Regions from separate parts of the Faecalibacterium sp. OF04-11AC genome, predicted to be linked through region 1. Evidence: riboswitches for the same ligand, from Rfam matches in the RefSeq annotation. Region 1 holds a riboswitch; the other holds the start of a gene.
The links. A riboswitch is a leader RNA that binds a small molecule or an ion and turns the genes downstream of it on or off. The one in region 1 is predicted to bind cyclic di-GMP.
Positions count from the first base shown of each region.

Region 2: it holds a riboswitch for cyclic di-GMP, as region 1 does, so the genes downstream of both, DXA70_RS10490 (hypothetical protein) here and DXA70_RS00235 (CAP domain-containing protein) in region 1, are expected to answer to the same signal.

Region 1 is NZ_QTVP01000001.1:44,696-53,302, forward strand. It holds gene DXA70_RS00215 (3-hydroxyacyl-CoA dehydrogenase NAD-binding domain-containing protein) at 1-273, shown strand, start outside; partial or broken gene DXA70_RS00220 (acyl-CoA dehydrogenase) at 388-1,556, shown strand; gene acrB (acryloyl-CoA reductase electron transfer subunit gamma) at 1,574-2,368, shown strand; partial or broken gene acrA (acryloyl-CoA reductase electron transfer subunit beta) at 2,390-3,483, shown strand; cyclic di-GMP riboswitch class I at 3,731-3,806, shown strand; cyclic di-GMP riboswitch class I at 3,911-3,986, shown strand; gene DXA70_RS00235 (CAP domain-containing protein) at 4,063-4,803, shown strand; gene DXA70_RS13685 (hypothetical protein) at 4,800-4,922, shown strand; gene DXA70_RS00240 (YigZ family protein) at 5,165-5,785, shown strand; gene DXA70_RS00245 (deoxyguanosinetriphosphate triphosphohydrolase) at 5,993-6,991, shown strand; gene dnaG (DNA primase) at 7,013-8,607, shown strand, end outside.
Region 2 is NZ_QTVP01000024.1:329-8,935, forward strand. It holds cyclic di-GMP riboswitch class I at 714-825, shown strand; gene DXA70_RS10490 (hypothetical protein) at 1,235-3,907, shown strand; gene DXA70_RS10495 (hypothetical protein) at 3,951-4,232, shown strand; gene lepB (signal peptidase I) at 4,232-4,801, shown strand; gene DXA70_RS10505 (FctA domain-containing protein) at 4,842-5,939, shown strand; gene srtB (class B sortase) at 6,233-7,003, shown strand; gene DXA70_RS10515 (FctA domain-containing protein) at 7,017-7,856, shown strand; gene DXA70_RS10520 (sortase) at 7,849-8,454, shown strand.

The sequences.
Region 1 (8,607 bases):
ATGGAGGGCGTCTCCAACATTGCTGGCATCGACACCGCTATGAAGCTGGGTGCAAACCACCCCATGGGACCCCTGGAGCTGGGCGACTTCATCGGCCTGGACATCTGCCTGGCCATCATGGACGTCCTGTACAAGGAGACCGGCGACAGCAAGTATCGTGCTTGCCCGCTGATCCGTAAGATGGTCCGCGGCGGCAACCTGGGCTGCAAGACCGGCAAGGGCTTCTACGTTTACAACGCAGACCGCACCAAGACCCCTGTTGATGAGCTGTAATTTCTGAAAAACGTTTCTCCCGGCCGCGGGAAAGCGGCCGGGAGGAATTTGTTTGCACTGAGCGGACAAGCACTGCTCAGGAACTGAAAAAATACCCGTTAGGAGGATATAGCGATGGATTTTACTCTGTCCAAGCAGCAGCAGATGGTACAGAAGATGTACCGCGAGTTTGCTGAAAACGAAGTCAAGCCCCTGGCTAAGAAAGTTGACGCCGAAGAGTACTTCCCCAAAGAGACCGTCGAGAAGATGGGCAAGCTGGGTATGATGGGCATTTATTTCCCCACTTCCGTGGGTGGCGCAGGCGGCGATGTCCTGTCCTACGTCATGGCAGTTGAGGAGCTGAGCAAGGTCTGCGGCACCACCGGTGTCATCGTCTCTGCTCATACCAGCCTGTGCGCTGCTCCTATTTATGAGAATGGCACCCCTGAGCAGAAAGCAAAGTACCTGCCAAGCTGTGCAGCGGCGAGTGGCTGGGCGCTTTCGGCCTGACCGAGCCGGGCGCTGGCACCGATGCACAGGGTCAGCAGACCATTGCTAAGGAAGATGGCGATTACTGGGTGCTGAATGGCTCCAAGATCTTCATCACCAACGCTGGCTTTGCTGATGTGTTCATCGTCATCGCCGTTACCGATAACGTGCTGGATAAGCGCGGTCGTCCCACTAAGCTCTGCTCTGCCTTCATCGTGGAGCGTACCGACCCGGGCTTCTCCGTCGGCAAGGCTGAGGACAAGATGGGCATTCGCGGTTCTTCTACCTGCGAGCTGATCTTTGAGGACTGCCGCATTCCGAAAGACCGTATGCTGGGCGTGCGCGGCAAGGGCTTCCAGCTGGCTATGGCTACCCTGGACGGCGGCCGTATCGGCATCGCTTCCCAGGCTCTGGGCATTGCCGAGGGCGCTCTGGAAGAGACCGTTGCATACGTCAAAGAGCGTAAGCAGTTCGGCCGCAGCATTTCCGCTTTCCAGAACACCCAGTTCGAGCTGGCTGAGATGAAGGCCCGCGTGGAAGCTGCCAAGTACCTGGTCTATGCAGCTGCTCTGAAGAAGCAGCAGGCTATGGACGGTGCAAAGGTCCGCTATAGTGTTGAGGCCGCTCAGGCTAAGCTGATCGCAGCCCGCACCGCCAGCGACGTGACCCGCCGCTGCCTGCAGCTGTTCGGCGGCTACGGCTACACTCGTGACTATCCCATCGAGCGCATGATGCGTGATGCCAAGATCACGGAGATCTATGAGGGCACCAGCGAAGTGCAGATGATGGTCATTTCCGGCGCTCTGCTGAAGTAAGGGAGGCAAGATTTACAATGAAAGCAATTGTTTGTGTAAAGCAGGTTCCTGATACCTCCGGTAAGGTGGCCGTCAAGGCGGACGGTACGCTGGACCGTGCCTCCATGGCAACCATCACCAACCCCGATGACCTGAACGCTCTGGAGGCTGCCCTGAAGCTCAAGGACGCCACCGGCTGCGAGGTCGTTGTTGTCACCATGGGTCCCCCGCCGGCAGAGGGTATGCTGCGTGAGCTGCTGGCCCGCGGCGCTGACAAGGCTGTTCTGGTTTCCGGCCGTGAGTTCGGCGGTTCTGATACCTTTGCAACCAGCCAGATTCTGGCTGCTGCTGTCAATAAGATCGGCGTTGGCCCCGAGGACGTTGTCTTCTGCGGCCGTCAGGCAATCGATGGCGATACCGCTCAGGTTGGCCCGCAGATCGCAGAGAAGCTGCACCTGCCTCAGGTGACCTACGTTGCCGACATCCAGAAAGACGGCAACACCCTGACCGTGAAGCGTATGCTGGAAGACGGCTACATGATGGTCAAGGTTCAGACTCCCTGCCTGCTGACCTGCATCAAGGAGCTGAACGAGCCCCGCTACATGAGCGTCAATGGCATCTTCACCTGCTACGACAAGCCGATGGAAGTGTTCGATTACAACGCTCTGAAGGACGATCCGCTGATCGAGGTCGATACCATCGGTCTGAAGGGTTCTCCGACGAACGTCTTTAAGTCCTTCACTCCTCCGCAGAAGGGCGCAGGTACCATGCTGACGGGCGACGATGTCGCTGCTCAGCTGGCTGGTATCCTGGCCAAGAAGCACCTGATCTGATGAAAGGAGCATAGGATTACAATGGCTGATTTTAACGAGTACAAGGGCGTATGGGTCTTCTGTGAGCAGCGCCAGGGCAAACTGATGCCCACCGATTTCGAGCTGGTCAGCGAGGCCCGTAAGCTGGCTGACGAGCTGAACTGCGAGGTCACCGGCCTGCTGCTGGGCGACAACGTGGAAGGCATTGCCAAGGAGCTGGGCGGCTATGGTGCCGATAAGGTCATGGTCTGCGAGAGCCCGCTGCTGAAAGACTACACCACCGACGCTTACACCAAGGTCCTCTGCGACATGGTCAACGAGTACAAGCCCGAGGCCCTGCTGATCGGCGCGACCAACATTGGCCGCGATTTGGGCCCCCGCTGCGCAGCCCGTCTGCACACCGGCCTGACCGCTGATGCTACCCACCTGGATGTGGATACCGCAAAGTATGTCGAGTTCCTGAAAGAGAGCTCCACCATCGACCTCTCCAAGCAGAAGTTCGATTATGAGGATCGCAACCTGAAGATGACCCGTCCCGCGTTCGGCGGCCATCTGATGGCTACCATCATCTGCCCCCGCTTCCGTCCCCAGATGTCCACTGTCCGTCCCGGCGTTATGAAGAAGGCTCCGTTCGATCAGGCTAAGGCTGATGCCTGCCAGATTGTGAAGCCCGCATTCAGCCTGACCGCTGACGACATCAAGACGGAAGTGCTGAGCGTTGAGAAGGCCGCTGAGAAGCTGGTCGATCTGATCGGCGCGGACGTGATCGTCTCTGTGGGCCGCGGCATCAGCAAGGATGTCAACAAGGGCATCGAGCTGGCTGAGCAGCTGGCGGCAGCCCTGGGCGGCGGCGTGGTCGGCGCTTCCCGTGCCGTGACCGATGCAGGCTGGATGACTGCTGACCATCAGGTCGGTCAGACCGGCAAGACCGTGCACCCCAAGATCTATGTGGCTCTGGGTATTTCCGGTGCCATCCAGCACACCGCAGGTATGCAGGATTCTGAGTGCATCATCGCTGTCAACAAAAATGAGGCGCACCCATCTTTGGTGTGGCCGATTACGGCATCGTGGGCGATCTGTTCAAGGTCGTGCCCGAGCTGGTCAAGCAGATCGAGGCAGCCAAGGCTGCTCAGTAATCTGAGGCGTTTTGAACATTGAGAGAGGGCGGTACCGGAGAGCCGCCCTCTCTTTTTTGTTTGCAAAAGGCAGGGGAGAGACGGATCGCGACAGGATGTGAAAAAAATCTTCAATTTCTGACGGTTTACGGTTGACAGGGATGACAGGCCGTGCTATACTACAGCTGTGGAAAGCGGAGTGCTGAAAAGCAGAACACTTTCCCCTGAGGATAAGTTTCCGGAAGGCTCCTGAAAAGGAGACTGCGAATTGAATATTTAGCAAAATGACCGAAAGGTTATGACGCAAAGCTATAGGGCCTGTAAAATGGCAGCCAGTTGCACATTACTTGTATGAGTGTTGTTTTGCTGTATGTTGCAATTCAATGCTCTTTTTCTTTTGCCTGAACAGAAACGCAGTCTTCGGAGTTCGTTGAAGAGATTGTAAATTTTCATAAGCCGGCAAAGCAGTCGAAAGGCTGTGACGCAAAGCTATAGGGCCTGTAAAATGGCAGCCAGTTGCACCTTGAAAGAGTATTGTATACGCTCTTGGTGCGTTTACAATGCTCTTTTTTGCAACATCGTCAACGAGGAGTCTTGAATATGCGTAAGAACAATGTTCTGAAAATGATGCTCTGCATTGTTATGCTGTGCGTCGTATCCGCTTTTGCAGCATCTGCTTCCGCTGCTTCCAGCAGCGAGAGCGAGCAGTTCCTGCAGCTGATCAACATGGAGCGTGCAAACGCTGGCGTTTCTGCCGTGACCATCGGCAGCCAGAACCTGAACGACGCCGCTCAGGCTCGTGCACAGGAGCTCACCTCCCGCTATTCTTATGTCCGTCCCAATGGCCAGCGCGAGTTCACCATCCTCAGCGAGTATGGCGTGACCGATGCTTCCGTGGGCGAAGCTTACTGGGCAGGCACCGAGACTCCTGAAGAGACCGTTGCAGCCTGGATGAGCAATGATTACTTCCGCGCCTGCCTGCTGGATGGCAATGTCAAGAACATTGGCGTCGGCCACTATCATGGCGGTGAGTACGGCGATTACTGGGTGGTCATCTGCACCTACCCGGTGAACGCTGACGAGTTCTCTCAGCAGGTCCTGACTCTGGTCAACAAAGAGCGCACCAGCCGCGGCCTGAACGCCCTGGTTCTGGGCGGTGCAAACCTGAACGCCGCTACCGAGCTCCGCGCTCGTGAGCTGGCAGAGGTCAACTCCCACACCCGTCCCGATGGTACCAGCTGCTTCACCGTGCTGAACACCTTTAACGTGAAAGATCAGGCCGTTGGCGAAGTTGCTGCCTGGGGCAGCCGCAGCCGGAAGAGGTCGTCAATTCCTGGATGAATTCCGATGGCCACCGTGCCATCCTCCTCGATCCGGAAGCCCGCAAGATGTGCGTTTCTTGCTACTATGACACCAACAGCGATTACGGTACCAACTGGGCAATGCTGGTCACCGAGTGATCCACAATCAAATACATAAGCCATTACCGCGGCCCGACAGATGCGCAGGAACATTTGTCGGGCTTTTTTTGTATTCTTTTTTATGTTATACTTATTTTGATAATAAACCTCTCAAACCGCGCTTTGGCGCGGTCAGCCGTCCTCCCTCTGTCGCTGACGCGGCATCTCCCTCCGGCCGGAGGGAGTCTGTCCTACCAGGGGAGCCGGAGAGAGGATATGGAGGAAGACTGTGGAGGAAGACTGTGGAGGATTATCGCACCATACGGGGCACGGCCATTGGCGAGTACGAAGAAAAAAAGAGCCGCTTTATTGCGCAGCTCTCCTTTGCGGACAGCGAGGAGGCCGCTGTGGCATTTCTGGAAAAAGTGCGGGCGGAAAACCGCACCGCCCGCCACAACGTCTATGCCTACCGCCTGAGGGAGGGCAACCGGGAGCGCTACTCCGACGACGGCGAACCGGCGAAGACGGCGGGCACCCCGGCACTGGAAGTGCTGCAGCACAGCGGCCTGACCGACCTTATCGTGGTGGTGACCCGGTACTTTGGCGGGGTGCTGCTGGGCACGGGCGGCCTGGTACGGGCTTACACCACGGCTACGGCCCGGGCACTGGAAAATGCGGAGGTCGTCACGGTGCGCAGCGTCATTGAATTGAGCGTGACCGTGGATTACTCCCTCTATGAGCGGGCAAGCCTCCTGATCCAGGGGGCAGGGGCCAAGCTGGCCGAACCGGAATTCACGGATCGGGTGGCTCTGCGCTGGCAGATGCCGGAGGGCACCGAGTTCCCGCTGCTGGAGCAGCTGCGGGAACTGACCCGGGGCGGGGCAAATGTGAGCGTTTCCAAGCCGTTTTACGCCCCGTTCTGAACGGCTTGGATGGCATAAAGAGAAAATTTGGATGACAGGCAGAGGGCCTGCCATCCAAAATAAACTTTTATTTTTAGAATAGACAGGCATCTTCCCCTTTCGACAGCACAAACGCGGTACAATACTGCCAAGGCGCGGCGTTTGGGATCCGCTGCGCGCTGAGAAAGGGGAGAGCAGGACAACATAACAGAAAGCGAGGGACTGTGGATGAATGTGCGGGAACGTACCGAAGAGATCGAGCGGCTGACCCTTGCCCCCTGGGCGACGTTCAGCGATGCGAGCCGGGGAAGGCAGCGGCAGGAAGAACCGGACGACATCCGGCCCGTGTTCCAGCGGGACAGGGACCGCGTCATCCACTGCAAGGCGTTCCGCCGCCTCAAACAGAAGACACAGGTCTTCCTCTCGCCGGAGGGCGACCTTTACCGCACCCGCCTCACCCACACGCTGGAAGTGACCCAGGTGGCCCGGACCATTGCCCGGGCGCTGCGGCTCAACGAGGACCTGACCGAGGCCATCGGCCTGGCACACGACCTGGGCCACACGCCGTTTGGCCATGCGGGCGAAGCTGCCCTGAACAAGCTCTGCCCCGATGGCTTCAAGCACTATATGCAGAGCCTGCGGGTGGTGGACAAGCTGGAAAAAGAGGGCCAGGGCCTCAACCTGACCTGGGAGGTGCGGAACGGCATTGTGACCCACACCAAGGGTACCTGGGCGGCCACGCCGGAGGGGCGCATCGTCCGGATGGCGGATCAGATCGCGTTCGTCAACCACGATATTGAGGACGCCGTCCGGGCCGGTGTGCTGGACCCGGACATCCTGCCCAAGGAGTGCACGGCGGTGCTGGGCAATACCAAATCCGAACGCATCACCACCATGATCCGCAGCATCCTTGCCCACAGCGACGGAGATGTTGGCGTGGGAGCCGAGGAGCACGAAGCGTTTCTGGCCCTGAAAGATTTCATGTACGCCAACGTGTATGTGGACCGCACCGCCAAGCGGGAAGAGCAGAAAGTGGAAAAAGTGCTCACGGAGCTTTACGAATATTACCTGACCCACATTGATCAGATGTCCAACTTCTATTTGCAGCTGGCCTATCAGGAGGGGCGGGAGCGTGCGGTGACGGACTACATCAGCGGCATGAGCGATGAGTTTGCCATCCGGACGTTCGAGGATGTTTTTGTGCCCCGCAAATGGCACGTTCTTTAAAAAGGAGCAGCAAAAGAGACCATGATCCCACACGAATACATTGAAGAGCTGACCCGCCGGACGGACATCACCGAGCTCATTGGCAGCTATGTCCAGCTCAAGCGCAAGGGGCGGCTGTACGGCGGGCTCTGCCCGTTCCACAGCGAAAAATCTCCCTCGTTCTATGTTTACCCGGACACCCAGAGCTTTTACTGCTTTGGCTGCGGCGCGGGCGGCGATGCCATTACTTTTACCAAGAAGATCAACAGCATTGATTACCCGGAGGCGGTCAAGCTGCTGGCGGCCCGGGCCGGAATGCCGGAGCCCGAAGAGGACGATAAGACCGGGCGGATGCGCAGCCGGATCCTCTCCATGAACAAGGAGGCCGCGCGGTTCTTCCATGCCTGCCTCAACTCTACCGTGGAGGAGGCCCGGCAGGCCCGGGCTTACTGGCGGCGGCGCGGGCTGGACGATAAGACCATTGTCCGGTTCGGGCTGGGGTATGCCCCCAACGACGGGCAGGCTCTCTACCAGTTTTTGCGGGATAAGGGCTACAACCAGCAGGAGCTGGACGCCAGCGGTCTGTTCAAGCGCAGCCAGTCCGGCCGCATTTACTGCCTGTTCTGGAAGCGGGTGATGACCCCTATTTTTGACCTGCGGGGCAACATCATCGCCTTCGGCGGGCGCGTGCTGGACGACTCCAAGCCCAAGTATGTCAACAGCCCGGAAACGCTGGTGTATCACAAGTCTGATACGGTGTTCGCACTGCAGATCGCCAAGAAGAGTGCCTCCCGCCGCTTTGTCCTCTGCGAGGGCTATATGGATGTCATCAGTATGCAGCAGGCGGGCATTGACACGGCGGTCTGCGCCTGCGGCACGGCCCTGACGCCGGATCAGGTCAAGCTCATCAGCCAGTATGCAGAGGAAGTCATCCTCAGCTACGACTCGGACGAGGCGGGCCAGAAAGCCACCCTCCGCTCGCTGGAGCTGTTCCGGAACAGTCCGGTCAAGGTGGGCGTTTTGCAGATCCCCGGGGCAAAGGACCCGGACGAGTACATCAAGAAATACGGGGCAGAGCGGTTCAAGGCTCTGCTGGACGGCGTGGGCAACGCGCTGGATTTCCGCCTCAAGCGGCTGCGGGACAAATATGACCTGAGCCAGGACGGCCAGCGGCTGGAATACATCAAAGAAGCCGTGGACATGCTGGCCGAGCGCTCCAACCCCACGGAACAGGAAGTTTACGCCGGGCGGCTGGCCGAGGAGACCAATGTTTCCAAGACGGCCATTATGACCCAGCTGGAAACGGCGGTCAAGCGGGCAGGCTACAAGCGCCGGCAGGAGCGGAGCCGTGCCCGGCTCAAAGAGGGCGAGATGAACCAGATCAACGTGCCCTACAGCATGGGCGGGGCCGAGGCGCTGGGTGTGGCCAGTGCGCAGCAGCGGCTGCTGGCCGCCATCCTGCGGGAGCCCGGCTATCTGGACATGGTGCGCAGCCAGCTCCCGGCGGAAAAGTTCCTGCTGCCCCAGCAGCGGGAGCTGTATCAGGCCATGATCCAGTGCCGGGAGCAGGGGATCGAGCTGAGTCTGGCCACCCTGCGTGCCTACGTCAGCGAAGAAGCGCTGAATGAATTGAGCGC
Region 2 (8,607 bases), on a different contig from region 1:
AAACTGATTTGCGTTTGCTGGAAAACGTCACGGAATGCCAAAGCCTCCCCTACTAGGAGAGGTGGCATCGAGCGTGAGCGAAGATGACGGAGAGGTTGTACAGAGCAGCACCTGCGTTATTCCGCTCACTCTAAAGGCGTCCTTTGTCCAACCTCTCAGACGCCTGCGGCGCCAGCTCCCCTGGCAGGGGAGCCCTTGGCAAAGAGGTTTCGTTTTCGATGAAACTGATTTGGTTTTGCTGGAAAACGCGACGGAATGCCAAAGCCTCCCCTGACAGGAGAGGTGGCATTGAGCGTGAGCGAAGATGACGGAGAGGTTTTGCAGCGTTTCCGGGAGTCCCGGAAACGGATGAAATTCCAGAAACTCCCGCGAACTCAACCGATATAGTAATACTTATTTATCCGACCCGTGTCTGTTTCGCACGGGTTAGCAGACACAAATTTGTAACTTTTTGTTGGTGGAGTGCACAAACTTTGGGGGGATTATATTGGGCAATCTCTACAAGAAATGGCTGATTTTGGATAGAAACAGACGCAAATTCCGTTTTTGTGTCCATTTGGACACTTGCATGGACAAGGCCAAATTTGGTAAAATAACACCAGTGAAAGGGCCGGGCGGCCAGGCGGAAAAATCAGCGCCCCGCCACCGAATGACACCTTTTGCATCCCGGGCTGTGTAGGATAGTACCAGCAGCCGGGAACACCCCGCGAAACTGAAAACTTTGGCAAACCTGGCGTGAGCCGGGGACGCAAAGCTTGGAGTCTTTTGTGCTGGCATTCCCCGGAGGGAAACGCCAGAAAACCAGAAGATAGTTCGGCTGCATTCAACACCGCTGTGACAGGCGGGGTGTGGATGCGGCCTTTTTTGTTGCGAGGCATCGGGAATGGACACGACCCCGGACTCTATCCCAAAGGAGGGCATGAAAAATGCGTAAAAATCTTGCAAAACACACGGCGAAAAAGCTTCCGCTGGCCAAACGGGTGCTTGCGTTGTGCTTCGCGCTGATTTTCGTGTGCAGCTGTCTGCTGCCCGCCTTTGCAAACGGCACGGGCGAGGGGCTTGACACGCCGGGCACCGAAGTAGTGGAGGCCGCCGACCCCGGCACGGAGCCGGAACCCATGGATCTCTACGACGAGCCCGAGGCGCTGGACGATGACTTCGCCGTGGCGGACGAGCCCGAGGCGCTGGATGATGACTTCGGCATGGGCGACGAGCCGCGGCACAGGGCGATGAGGTGGAAAAACCCGTCGTGGATGACGAGCCCGCAGCCATGGACGATCAGGTGGAAAAACCCGTCGTGGACGACGAGCCCGCAGCCATGGACAATGAGGTGGAAAAACCCGTCGAGGGCGACGAGCCCCCCGTGGCCGATGACACCCATGCCAAAGAGGGCGCGACGAAGACCACCACCGACGCAAGCGGCAACACCGTCTATGAGTACGACACCAGCGGCACGACGTTCCCCGATGACGACGCGGCCGCGCTCCCCGATGGCGACCAGATGCAGGTGGACGCGGCGTTCTCCATCCCCACCAACATCTACCACTTCTGGCTCAAGAAGATGAGCAGCTACGACCTCGCGGACATCGCCGACGCCGCCAAGACCGCTGAAATGACCGTGGAACAGTATCTGGCCATGTACGGCACCGAGAAAGGCTGCTACCACATCATGACCGCCGCCGACGGCGCGAACCTGAAAGATTATCAGTTCGCGGACCCCACCTCCAACGATGACCCCGAGGGCAACAGCCGCGCCTTTGCAGGCTGGTACTATACCGACGATCTGGGCGACGAGCAGAAGTTCGTGTTTGACGAGTTCCTGTACATTTCCGAGGGCACGACCGTGGAAGTCTACGCGAAGTGGAAGAAGCCGGAAGCTACCAAGAGCGTTACGCTTGACGGCCAGACCATCAGCTTCAAAGTAGAGGGTGCAACAACGCTGAATGTTGAGACGCTGGATGCAGATACTCAGGACAAATTGTTAAATGAGCTTGTGCAAAAGGTTGACTCAGAAGAGTATAACACCCTTTATACATTCAATATCAGCCCCAAAGATGAGGGCGGTCTTGAGCTTGAGCAGACCAGCAAAGTTACCATTTCCGGTCTGGACCTCACCTCGGCGGCAGACGTAAAAGTCTTCCATCAGGGCGCTGATCTGGAAGAGCTGAAAGTGAATGTTACCAGCGATGGTGACTTGACTTTCACGACCAACGGCTTCTCTCCGTTTGCAATTCTGGTTGCAGACCTGTCCAAAGCAAATGACAGTGATAGCAGCGATGCAGATGACCGGATGGCAGAATTGGCAAATGAAGATAAAGCATATACGGTCTATAGTGATGGCAGTAACATTGAAATGCCGTTGAATGGAACGTATACGATAACAGGAAAAGCATATTATCCGAATTTTTATACAAACTATCATACTTGGACGATTGAGTCTGGCGATGATGTGGTATCTTTCACCTCGGAGAAAAATATTCAGAATCCGACAATTAAAGGTAAGTCTGTAGGTACGGCAAAACTCAAACACACTTACTATATTTATTACGGCAATCGAAAGTACGATTTTGATGCTCAGGAGTTTACCATCAATGTAACTAAGTTTGAAGATAAGTACAGTGGCAGTGCTTATATCTACTTCTTGAAATTGCCTACTGGCGACCCGATGAACAATGACACAGGCGAGTGGGCACCTACGGCAAATCAGAGTAAGCTGGAAGCAAAAATCAGTACGGCAGGTGCTACTTGGACGAATGGCTACACTAATGATAACAGTGCAATTCCGAACAAAAATATTGTAACAGGAAACGGCCAGATTCTGACAAATTATATCACTTCGTGGCCAGATGGAAGCACAGGAACGACCTGGACGGTGAAAAAGGATGATCTGACTACAGGAGGTTACTTTACATCGATCTGGAACGAGATAAGCAAAAACTACATTGAATCCATAAAAAATGACACGGGTATCAATGACCTGACAGTAGGTGATATTACTGAGATCGTCCTGACGCCCCGAAAGATTTCTCGTAATAACGGTGGAAATCAGAACTATCATATCGATTGCGCAATCAGCGTTGTTACCAAGAAAGCCTTTACCGCGAAGTTCATGGTAAAAGACCCGACGAAAGGAGAAGAAAAGTGGTCGCAGGTCGATTCCGGGAACTACAAAGAGGGCGAAGCTGTTATCAAGACTACGGCTGTAGAGATTGGAGCAACAAAAACTGTTGAAGGCGTGAGGTATAAGCTGAAAGGCTGGTACACGGAAGACCCGCTGGGAGATATCAATGTTCACGGTCCATTGATTGAAGACAATGAATGGCTGAAACGGGGAACAAACGATTATGGATATCTGACAACGAGCACGGATGCGGTCCGTGAGGATGGCACAGTTTATTTCTACGCTGTATGGGAACCTGAGACACAGAAGCCGATTCGGACGATCACGAAAAAGGTGGAAGGTCTGTTTGGTGACCGTAGCAAGCAGTTCAGAATCGTAGTAACAGGCCCGAATGACTTCCGTCAGGAATTTACTCTGGCACATGGGGAGCCTGGAACGCTGAATAATTTGATGGTTCAGGTCGGAGACGTCATTACCATTACGGAATATGATGCAAGCGATTATGATACCACAGCTCAGATCTACTACCCGAACACTTCTAACGGATTGCTTCGAGCCAATGGACAGGAGTTCACAGGCGAAAACGAAAAAACTACTACGATTACCATCACGGATGATATGATCGATCTGGACGAGATCAATATCACTGTTACCAACGAAAAGGACGCCCAGGTTGACAACGGTGTCCTCCTCGACACCCTCCCCTACATCCTGATCCTCGTGGTCGTCGTGGGCGGCGGCGTGCTGCTCTTCCTCCGGAAACGGAAGAACGACGACGATGAATAAGCCAACTTCCAAGCCAAATAAAATCACGAAAGGAGGTGGATGGATGGCAAAAGAAAAAGCCAAAGGAGGCCCGCAGCCCGCACAGCGCCTGCCCGGCGCGGAGGATGCCTGCATCAGCCAGGAGCAGCTGGAGATCGTGGAATGGTACCGCAAGGTGAAGTTCCGCAAGAACCTGCTCGGCGGCGTGGATGAAGTGCAGATGTGGAAGAAGCTGGAGGAGCTCTACGGCCTGTACGAAAACGCCATCCGGGCCGAGAGAGCAAGGTATAACGCCCTGCTGGAAGCCCATACACCTCCCGGAGAGAACCTTGAGGAGGGATGTTGATGGCGAAAGCCGCAAAAACACTCCCTCCGCAAGACCCGCTCACGGCAGGGCGCAGAGCCCTGCACAAGCGGCGCAACGCCGCGCAGGACCGCCGGGACGCGCTCAGTTTACTGGGCCGGGTGGTGGTGCTGGCGGCAGCCGCGTGGGTGCTGTTCACGCAGGTGTTCCTGCTGACACAGGCCTCCGGCAACAGCATGTTCCCCGCCGTCAAGGACGGCGACCTGCTGATCGCATACCGGCTGCAGGGCACTTACGCCAAGAACGACGTGGTGCTCTATGAGCAGGACGGCAAGCTCCGGGTGGGCCGTGTCCTGGGCCGCGAGAACGACCTCATCGCACTGGACGATTCGGGAACGCTGATCGTCAACGGCTCGGCCCAGAGCGGCGAGATCCTTTACCCCACCTACGCGAAAGACACCCTCGAGTACCCCTACACCGTCCCTGCGGACAGCGTCTTCATCTTGGGAGACTACCGCACGCAATCCGAGGACAGCCGGGATTTTGGCCCGGTGGCCCTCACCGACGTCAAAGCAAAGGTGATCACCCTGCTGCGGCGGCGGAGCTTGTAAGTTCTTGAAAACATTGATATAATATTTAGGAGGAATCCACATGAAACTCAACACTGCGAAAAAACTGACCGCCGGCGCTCTGGCACTGTCCATGATGTTCGCAATGGCAACTCCGATGGCATTTGCGGCTAAGGGCGATGAAGATGAGCCTACTGTGAAGATTAGCAAGACCTACAATCTGGAAGGCGATGGCACTAGCCCGGCTGAGACATTCTATCTGTATCAGGAGGGCGATGGTGTAGTTGTCGATGGCGATGCAGGTTCTGCACCGGCACTGGAAAGATTGGACGGCAATGAGTCAGCTTACGTTGCAAAGGTTGTCTACGATGAGGGCGCAGCGGGCAACGACAGCAAAGAAACACAGGAATTTGAAATTACACTGCCGTCTTATGACCATGTTGGTGTTTATGAGTATACTTTGAAAGAGAAAGCAGGTACTACTGCTGGTGTTACTTACCGTACTGCAGAGATTAAGCTGATTGTCACGGTTATCAATAAGGCAGATGGCACCATCCGTGTGGCAGGTGTCCATACTGAAGCGAAGAATGCTGAGGGAAAATGGGAGGCTTCGAACAAGTCTGACTCCTTTGACGACAATACCTATTCTGCTGGTTCTCTGAATGTTGACAAGACTGTTGATGGCAGCTTGGGCGACAAGAACAAGGCCTTTAAATTCACAGTTACTTTGGTTGGCGAAGAGGGCAAGACCTACAATCAGGGCGGTTACGAAATCGTCGGTGGTATTAACAAGAGTGAGACTGAGAAGTCCGCAACTTCCATTAAGGTTGGTGAGTCCGCAACTGTTTACCTGAAAGATGCAAGCAAAATTGAAATCAAGAACCTGCCTTATGGTGTGACCTTTACCGTTGAGGAAGATGATTACACTGATGACAGCCCGGCAAATGGCTATACCACCACTTATAAAGTTAATGAGGGCAGTGTTGTGACTAGCCGTACTACCAGCGGCACTGATAAGATCGCTAGTGCAGACGAGAACGTCTCGTATACCAACAAAAAAGGCGATGGCAACATCGACACCGGCGTCATCCTCGACAATGCTCCTTACATCCTGATGCTGGCTGTTGTGGCTGGTGGTGCTATGATGCTGGTCATCAAGAAGCGCCGCGAGGAAGAGTAATTGAACACTCTCTCCGCAAACACTTTTAAGAGCCTCTGGCGATAACAGCAGACCTTGCGGAATGCCAAAGGCTCTCCTACTAGGAGAGCTGTCGAGCGGATGCGAGACTGAGAGGTTGGACAAAGGACGCCTTTCGGCCAAGCGGAACAACGCAGGTGCTGCTCCGTACAACCTCTCCGTCACGGCTTCGCCGTGCCACCTCCCCTAGTAGGGGAGGCTCTGGCGAAGAGGTGACGCTCGTAACCGGACTCGCAATTCTCTGAACAAGAACCAACATCGCAAGCTGACTGGAGGTGGGCTGTATCACTTGGCAACGTGTAGCGCTGCGGACAGCCGACTTCCTGATCAGCGCGGTGGTGGTGCTGTTCCTCCTCACGGCGGGCGCTTACTCCGCTTACGCGCTGTGGGATAACAACCAGGTCTATGCCGCCGTGGATAACGTGCAGGGCGAGCTGCTGCAGTTCAAGCCTGCCGCCGATGGCGAGAACGGCGCCTCCTTTGAGGAGCTGCTGGCCATCAACTCGGACGTGAAAGCCTGGCTCACCCTGGACAACACCGCCATTGATTACCCTGTGGTGCAGGGCGAGAACAATTTCAGCTACATCAACACCGATGTCTACGGCGACTTTGCACTGGCCGGCAGCATCTTCCTGGATTCCGATTGTGATGGCAGCTTCCACGATCCGTATTCGCTGCTGTACGGCCACCACATGGAAAACAGCAAGATGTTTGGAGATCTTGACCTGTACAAGGATGAGACGTTCTTCAACGAGAACACCACCGGCACGCTGGTCCTGCCCGACCGCACCTACCACTTACAAATTTTCGCCTGTCTGCTGGTGCCCGCGTCCGAGGATGCCATCTTCGACGTGAACCAGTGGGACGCAAACCTGAACGGTCTGCTCGATTTCGCACAGGAGAACGCGCTGCACCTGCACTCTGACACGCTGGACACCGTCCGGGCGCGGGAGGGGGCACAGGTGCTGGCCATGTCCACCTGTTCCACTGAGTTTACCGATGCAAGAACCATTCTTCTGGCGTGGATGACAACGCCGGAGCAGTAAAGGAGGGGATGAAATGAAGATCCGAAAATTCGCGGCGGCGCTGCTGGCGCTGGTGCTTTGCCTGAGCCTGAGCCTGCCCGCGGCCTTTGCGGCAACGGAACAGCGCGTGGAGCTGAAAAACCTGACGGTCAACGTCAAGTGCACGGGCAATGCCATCCCCGACGAGCAGCTCACCATCCGCCTGACCCCCCGCAAAAAAGCCCCCATGCCCGGCGATGCCGCCGCACTGGAAGCGTTCGTCAACACGGCGGACTGCACCCGTTCCAACGGTTATATGACCACCGCCACATTCCCGGAGACATTCGTCTTCACGGCCCCCGGTACCTATGAGTACGAGGTGGCCCAGCGGAAAGGCGGCTCCCTCAACGGCACTTACGACACCCGCACCATGGTGCTCCGTGTCACCGTGAGCTGGAGCGGCGACACGCTGGTGGCCGTGGCCAAGGTCTATGAGGCCGACCAGTCCTCCAATGACAAGGAAGACAGCATCCTGTTCAACAACACGTTCAACAACTCCGCCCCGGACGACCCGTACGATCCGCCGTACAATCCGCCGTATATCCCGGATATCCCCTACACCCCGGACCCGAAGCCCACGCCTGTGGTGCCTGCCCCGGAGACCCCGGTGAACCCGCCGGTCCTGGACGCGCGGCCGGATACCACCCCCACGGTGCCCGCGGTGCCCGTCGCGGAAACGCCCGTCAATCCTCCGGTGGCTGACGCGCGTGCCCCCAAGCTGATCCAGACCGGACAGCTCAACTGGCCCGTGCCGGTTTTGGCAGGGCTGGGCACCCTGTTCCTGGCGGCTGGCGTGATCCTCCTCACCAAGAAGAAAGAGGATGACAATGCGTAAAGCATCCCCGGGCGTCCTCTGTGTCCTGCTGGGAGTCGTCTTGCTGCTGGCGGCGCTGGGCCTCTACGGCTACAACCGCTGGGAGGACGCCCAGGCCGGCGCGGAAGCCCAGACCGTCGTACAGGATCTACAGGAAAAAGTCGTTGAACAAACGCAGAGCGCGGCCTCGGCTCCCGCCATCGACTACAGCTCCCTTGACCCGGAGCTGCCCGTGGTGGAGCTGGACGGCTACGAATATGTGGGCACTGTCTCCATCCCCGCCATTGGCATCGACCTGCCGGTGATGAGCGAGTGGAGCTACCCCAAACTCAAAATTTCCCCCTGCCGCCAGTTCGGCTCCTCCCGCACCGATGATCTCGTCATCGCGGCGCACAACTACGAGTCGCATTTCGGCAAGATCGGCACCCTCGCCCTAGGCGATGAGATCCGTTTCACCGACATGGACGGCATCGAGAACCACTACACGGTTTCTGCCATTGAAGTCCACGACCCCACCGATGTGGAGGCCGTGGAACACAGCGGCCACGATCTGGTGCTGTACACCTGCACCTACGGTGGCAAGACCCGCATCGTTGTCTTCTGTGACAGAAGCGATTGAAGACATTCTCGGATTCCATTCCCGCACCCCCGCACCGGAGACGCCCGGTGTGGGGGATTTGTTTTTGTGGGGACGAAACCTCTCCGTCATCTTCGCTTCGCTCGATGCCACCTCCCCTAGTAGGGGAGGCTTTGGCATTCCGTGACGTTTTCC